Regions from separate parts of the Streptomyces sp. NPDC047014 genome, predicted to be linked through region 1. Evidence: predicted binding sites of a transcription regulator. Region 1 holds the regulator's gene; the other holds the start of a gene.
What was found. The regulator HrcA, encoded in region 1, represses chaperone genes, less so after heat shock. The targets are predictions, from matches to a motif close to TTNGCACTCNGNNNNNCNGAGTGCNAA.

Region 1 (3,629 bases):
GCAGTCCCACGGCGGCCGTGCCGTCGATCTGCGGGTCGTCCCGGTGGGTGCCCTGGTGGCCGCCGGCCTCGACGCCCTGGACGCAGACGGCGTCGGCGCCGGCCCGCTGGGCGGTCCGGGCCTCCTCGGCGGAGGTCACCGTGACCACGGTGTACGTACCGGCCTTGCGCAGGGCGGCCAGCGAGGCGGAGGCGGGACAGCCGAAGGTGAAGGAGACCACCGGGACCGGGTCCTCCAGGAGGATGGCGAGCTTGGCGTCGTAGCCGTCGTCGCTGGTGCCGATGATGTCCTCCTCGGCGAGCGAGATCTCGTACCAGCTGGCCTCACCGGCCAGCTGCCCGCGGTACGCCTCCACGGCGGCCGGGTCCACGTACCCGGTCTGCGGCAGGAAGAGGTTGACGCCGAAGGGGTGCCGGGTGAGCGCGCGCACCTGCTTGATCTCCTCGTACATCCCCTCGGCGGTCTTGTAGCCGCCGGCCAGGAAGCCCAGGGCGCCGGCCTCGCACACGGCCGCGGCGAGCGGCGGGCAGGAGGCACCGCCCGCCATGGGAGCCTGCACGATCGGGTACCGGGAGAGACCGTTCGGTGCGGTGGACATGGACTGCATCGTGCCATGTCCCGCTCAGGGGGCCGAATCACCGCAATCGGCCCGGCACGGGCCGCTCCCGGCGGCAGCCGCGGAGCCCGTCCGGAACATGCGCGGAGCCCGGTCCGGGGACTGCCCGGACCGGGCTCCGTATGCGCTGCGTCCGCCGGTCAGCGGCCGTTGAACGCGTCCTTGAGGCGGCTGAACAGCCCCTGCTGGCCCGGCGCAAACTGGCCCATGGGCCGCTCCTCGCCGCGCAGCTTCGCCAGCTGGCGCAGCAGCTCCTCCTGCTGGGCGTCCAGCTTGCCCGGGGTGGTGACCTCGACGTGCACGATCAGGTCGCCGCGCCCGCCGCCGCGCAGGTGGGTGACGCCGCGCCCGTGCAGCGGGATCGCCTGCCCGGAGCCGGTGCCGGGCCGGATGTCGATCTCCTCCAGGCCGTCCAGCGTCTCCAGCGGGCATTTGGTGCCGAGGGCGGCCGCGGTCATCGGGATGGTGACCGTGCAGTGCAGGTCGTCCCCGCGCCGCTGGAAGGTCGGGTGCGCCAGCTCGTGGATCTCCACGTACAGGTCGCCGGCGGGGCCGCCGCCGGGGCCGACCTCGCCCTCGCCCGAGAGCTGGATCCGGGTGCCGTTCTCGACGCCCGCGGGGATCTTGACCGTCAGGCTGCGGCGGGAGCGGACCCGGCCGTCGCCCGCGCACTCGTGGCACGGGGTCGGGACCACGGTGCCGAAGCCCTGGCACTGCGGGCAGGGGCGCGAGGTCATGACCTGGCCCAGGAAGGAGCGGGTGACCTGCGAGACCTCACCGCGGCCGCGGCACATGTCACATGTCTGCGCCGAGGTGCCGGGGGCGGCGCCCTCGCCGGAGCAGGTGTTGCAGACCACGGCCGTGTCGACCTGGATGTCCTTGGTGGTCCCGAAGGCCGCCTCGTCCAGCTCCAGGTCCAGGCGGATCATGGCGTCCTGCCCGCGCCGGGTGCGCGAGCGCGGGCCGCGCTGGGACGCCTGGCCGAAGAAGGCGTCCATGATGTCGGAGAAGTTGCCGAAGCCGCCCGCACCGAAGCCGCCCGCGCCGCCGCCACCGCCGGAGGCGGACAGCGGGTCGCCGCCGAGGTCGTAGACCTGCTTCTTCTGCGGGTCCGACAGCACCTCGTAGGCGGCGTTGATCTCCTTGAAACGCTCCTGCGTCTTGGGATCAGGGTTCACATCCGGGTGCAGCTCGCGCGCGAGCCGCCGGAACGCCTTCTTGATCTCGTCCTGCGATGCGTCGCGGCGCACGCCGAGTACGGCGTAGTAGTCGGTGGCCACTTACGACTCCGCCAGGATCTGTCCGACGTAACGTGCCACTGCGCGTACCGCTCCCATCGTTCCGGGGTAGTCCATGCGGGTCGGTCCGACCACGCCGAGTTTGGCGACTGTTTCGCCGCCCGAACCGTAACCGACCGAGACGACCGACGTGGAGTTCAGCCCCTCGTAGGCGTTCTCGTGCCCGATCCGTACGGCCATCCCCGACTCGTTGGCCTCGCCGAGCAGCTTGAGGAGCACGACCTGCTCCTCCAGCGCCTCCAGCACCGGCCTGATCGTCAGGGGGAAATCGTGTCCGAAGCGCGTGAGATTGGCGGTACCGCCGATCATCAGCCGCTCCTCCGCCTCCTCGACCAGGGTTTCGAGCAGCGTCGACAGCACGGTGGAGACTGTGCCGCGGTCGTCCGCGTCGAAGGACTCGGGGAGGTCCTGGACGAGCGGCGGCACATCGGTGAAGCGCCTGCCGACGACCCGGCTGTTGAGCCGCGCCCGCAGGTCCGAGAGCGACGCCTCACCGAAGGGGCTGGGGCAGTCGATCAGCCGCTGCTCCACCCGCCCGGTGTCCGTGATCAGTACGAGCATCAGGCGCGCGGGAGCCAGCGACAGCAGCTCCACGTGCCGGACGGTCGACCGGGTCAGGCTCGGGTACTGGACGACGGCGACCTGCCGGGTGAGCTGCGCGAGCAGCCGCACCGTGCGGCCCACGACGTCGTCGAGGTCCACGGCGCCGTCGAGGAAGTTCTGGATGGCCCGCCGCTCGGGCGTCGACAGGGGCTTGACCCCCGCCAGCCGGTCCACGAAGAGGCGGTAGCCCTTGTCGGTGGGGATCCGGCCGGCGCTGGTGTGGGGCTGGGCGATGTAGCCCTCCTCCTCCAGCACGGCCATGTCGTTGCGCACGGTGGCGGGCGAGACGCCGAGCCGGTGCCGCTCGGTGAGCGCCTTGGAGCCGACCGGCTCCTCCGTCCCGACGTAGTCCTGGACGATGGCGCGCAGCACTTCGAGTCTGCGTTCGCTGAGCATCGCGCACACCTCCAGCTGTGTCTGTGGCCGTCTTCTGCCGCGTTCCGACGTGTTCTGGCGTTCGTTGGCACTCTGGATGTTCGAGTGCCAGAGATCCCCCGCTCAGTGTACGGCCGGGCGGTGAGCCCCTGGCAAGGGAGGCCCGCCAGGGTAGCGTCGCGGCATGGACGTGCGTTGGGAAGAGGCGGGCTGGGAACGGCTGACCGGAAGGACCGGGCGGCGGCGCCTCCCGGTGTGGGACTGCACGGTGGGACTGGTGGTGGGGGACGCCTCGGTGCTCCTCGTCGACCCCGGTTCCTGCGTCCGCGAGGGGGCCGCGGTGCGGGCCGAGGCGGAGCGGCTGACCGGCCGGCGAGTGACCCATCTCGCATTCACGCACGGCCATTTCGATCATGTGATGGGCGGTGCGGCCTTCGCCGGGGCGGAGGTCTTCGGCGCGGTCGGCCTGGACGCGCTGCTCTCCTCGGGCCGCGAGGAGCTGCGCGCGGACGCCGTCCGGCACGGCCTCGCGGAGGCGGAGGCGGCCGAGGCGGCGGACCTGCTGGCGGTGCCCCGGCACGGGGTCTCGGGCGAGTGGACCCTGGACCTGGGCGAGCTCCAGGTGCTGCTGGCCAATGTCGGGCCCGGCCACACCGCCCACGACCTGGCCGTCTTCGTCCCGGGTGAGCGGGAGACGGTGTTCTGCGGGGACCTGGTGGAGGAGTCGGGCGAGCCCT
Region 2 (3,629 bases), on a different contig from region 1:
CAGGCCCAGTTCCTCGCCCACCGTGGTGAGGATGAAGTCGCTGCGGCCGGCGAACTTGATCAGCTCGGGGTGTCCCTGGCCGAGGCCGGTCCCCGAGATGCCGCCCGTGCCGAAGCTGAACAGTGCCTGCGCCGACTGGTCCGAGGTGACGCCCGGGGGAGGGGTGTCCCAGTAGACGGAGAGCGGGTTCAGCCAGGCCGCCACGCGTGCCTTGACGTGCGGTTCCGTCGAGCCGACGACGAAGGCGCCCGCCGCGGCCATGAGTACGCCGCAGACGATCCAGCTGGTGCGCTCGGTGGCGACGTACAGCATCACCACGAAGACACCGAAGAAGATGAGCGAGGTGCCGAGGTCGCGCTCGAAGACCAGGACCAGCATCGAGAGGATCCACACCGTGACGATGGGCCCGAGCTGGCGCATCGGGGGCAGGCGGACGCCGAGGAACTTGCGGCCGGTCAGGGCGAGGGAGTCGCGGTGGACGACCAGGTAGCCGGCGAAGAAGATCGCGATCATGATCTTCACGAACTCGCCGGGCTGGACCGAGAAACCGAAGAGGATGATCCACCGCTTGGCGCCGTACGTGTCCGCGCCGAAGAACGCCGGCGCGATCAGCAGCACCAGCGCGACGGCCATCGTGATGTAGATGAACCGCTGGAGCAGCCGGTGGTCGCGCAGCAGCCCAAGCACCGCGATGCACGCGGCGACGCCGACCACCGTCCAGAGGAGCTGGCCGGGGGCGTTGGCGTCGGAGTTCCACCGCTCGATGTAGCCCTGGTCGAGCCGGTGGATCAGTACGAGTCCCAGGCCGGTCAGCAGCATGGCGAGCGGCAGGATCAGCGGATCCGCGTAGGCCGCGAAGCGGCGGACGCCGAGGTGGGCGACGAGGGACAGCAGGGTCATGCTGATGGCGAAGCCGGCGAGGTCGGGCGGGAGGGCGCCGTTCATGGCGAGGCCGGCGGCGGCGTGCCCGAAGACGGCGATGCCGACGACGAAGGCGAGCAGCAGCCCCTCGGTCCGGCGGCGGACGCCGGCCGTCGTGAGCGGTTTCAGGCCGCGCACGGTGCGGGGCCCTCGCCGGGCGGGGTGGCGGGGGTGGGTCCGGTCCTTGGTCCGATCTGATCCGCATTCGGGCGCTTTATCTTCATATCTTCTACGACGGTGTCGGCCGGCCGATGGTTCCTCCCGTTTGCGTATGGCCGGATGTGTACGGGTCGGGGGGCGGTGCCGGGGTGGGGTATCTCCTCGGCTCGCGCGTGCGGCGGGGTTCGTCCTGTACCAGGTGGTTGCGCGCTCGTCCTGCGGGGACACCCCACCCCGTCCCCACCCCCCTCGGCGGAATCCCCGCAAGGCCCAAGGGGGTTCAGGGCCGGGGTGTCGGAGCCGGGGCGGTGGGGTGGGGACACGCAGGAGGGTCCCCGCAGGACGAGCGCGCAACCCAGGCCGCACAGGGCGACCTAGGCCGCAGGCGCGAGCCGAGGAGACACTCCGGAGGGGCCCCGCCCCACCCCGCACGCGGGCACCCGCGCCCCGGAACCCCCGCACTGCCGAGCCCGCCCGCAGGGCACCCGCGCCCCGGAACCCCGCACCGCCGAGCCCGCCCGCAGGGCGCCCGGAGCCCCGTCCGCCGGGCAACCCCGCAGGGGCCCCGCAACGCGCCCGCGGCCAGAATTGGCACTCCGCTTGACCGAGTGCTAATCGCCGGAATAGTCTCGCACCTGGCACTCACCCCCGGTGAGTGCCAACACAGCGACAGGCAGGTCCGGCACCCGCGACGACGGATCGACCTGGTCGCCACCTCAGACAGTTAACCCCGGATCTCCGAAGGGGGAGGTCGGACAGTGACGACCGCCAGCTCCAAGGTTGCCATCAAGCCGCTTGAGGACCGCATTGTGGTCCAGCCGCTCGACGCCGAGCAGACCACGGCCTCCGGCCTGGTCATCCCGGACACCGCGAAGGAGAAGCCCCAGGAGGGCGTCGTCCTCGCGGTGGGCCCGGGTCGCTTCGAGGACGGCCAGCGTCTCCCGCTGGACGTCACCGTCGGCGACATCGTGCTGTACAGCAAGTACGGCGGCACCGAAGTGAAGTACAGCGGCGAGGAATACCTCGTCCTCTCGGCTCGCGACGTGCTCGCGATCGTCGAGAAGTAATTCGCCTCACCAGCACTGCTTTGAGCTGCGCCCCTGGTCACCCCGCTGATTGCCGGGCGGCGAGGGGCGCAGCACGTTAAACCGAGTTTTCGAGAGGGCTGAACCGCTCCCATGGCGAAGATCCTGAAGTTCGACGAGGACGCCCGTCGCGCCCTCGAGCGCGGCGTCAACAAGCTTGCCGACACGGTCAAGGTGACGATCGGTCCCAAGGGCCGCAACGTCGTCATCGACAAGAAGTTCGGCGCCCCCACCATCACCAACGACGGTGTCACCATCGCCCGCGAGGTCGAGCTGGACGACCCGTACGAGAACCTGGGCGCGCAGCTCGTGAAGGAGGTGGCGACCAAGACCAACGACATCGCGGGTGACGGCACCACCACCGCCACCGTGCTGGCCCAGGCGCTCGTCCGCGAGGGTCTGCGCAACGTCGCCGCGGGTGCCTCCCCGGCCGCCCTCAAGAAGGGCATCGACGCCGCGGTCAAGGCCGTGTCCGAGGACCTCCTCGCGACCGCCCGCCCGATCGAGGACAAGTCCGACATCGCCGCCGTCGCCGCGCTCTCCGCGCAGGACGCCCAGGTCGGCGAGCTCATCGCCGAGGCGATGGACAAGGTCGGCAAGGACGGTGTCATCACCGTCGAGGAGTCCAACACCTTCGGCCTGGAGCTGGAGTTCACCGAGGGCATGGCCTTCGACAAGGGCTACCTCTCGCCGTACATGGTCTCCGACCAGGAGCGTATGGAGGCCGTCCTCGACGACCCGTACATCCTGATCAACCAGGGCAAGATCGCCTCCATCCAGGACCTCCTGCCGCTGCTGGAGAAGGTCATCCAGGCGGGTGGCTCCAAGCCGCTGCTGATCATCGCCGAGGACGTCGAGGGCGAGGCGCTCTCCACCCTCGTCGTCAACAAGATCCGCGGCACCTTCAACGCGGTGGCCGTCAAGGCCCCCGGCTTCGGTGACCGCCGCAAGGCGATGCTCCAGGACATGGCCACCCTCACCGGTGCCACCGTCATCGCCGAGGAGGTCGGCCTCAAGCTCGACCAGGCCGGTCTGGACGTACTGGGCTCCGCCCGCCGCGTCACCATCTCCAAGGACGACACCACCATCGTCGACGGCGCGGGCAGCTCCGACGAGGTCCTCGGCCGCGTGAACCAGATCAAGGCCGAGATCGAGTCCACGGACTCGGACTGGGACCGCGAGAAGCTGCAGGAGCGCCTGGCGAAGCTCGCCGGCGGCGTCTGCGTCATCAAGGTCGGCGCCGCCACCGAGGTGGAGCTCAAGGAGAAGAAGCACCGTCTTGAGGATGCCATCTCCGCGACCCGCGCCGCGGTCGAGGAGGGCATCGTGTCCGGCGGTGGCTCCGCGCTCGTCCACGCCGTCAAGGTCCTGGAGGGCAACCTCGGCCTGAACGGCGACGAGGCCACCGGTGTCGCGGTCGTGCGCCGCGCCGCCGTCGAGCCGCTGCGCTGGATCGCCGAGAAC

Region 2: the regulator HrcA is predicted to act here: its motif matches at 1,669-1,695, upstream of groES (co-chaperone GroES).

What each region holds. Positions count from the first base shown of each region.
Region 1 is NZ_JBEYVX010000049.1:18,412-22,040, reverse strand. It holds gene ABZ873_RS23250 (nitronate monooxygenase) at 1-598, opposite strand, end outside; gene dnaJ (molecular chaperone DnaJ) at 757-1,896, opposite strand; gene hrcA (heat-inducible transcriptional repressor HrcA) at 1,897-2,913, opposite strand; gene ABZ873_RS23235 (MBL fold metallo-hydrolase) at 3,077-3,629, shown strand, end outside.
Region 2 is NZ_JBEYVX010000034.1:48,813-52,441, reverse strand. It holds gene ABZ873_RS19740 (FtsW/RodA/SpoVE family cell cycle protein) at 1-1,059, opposite strand, end outside; gene groES (co-chaperone GroES) at 1,839-2,147, shown strand; gene groL (chaperonin GroEL) at 2,259-3,629, shown strand, end outside.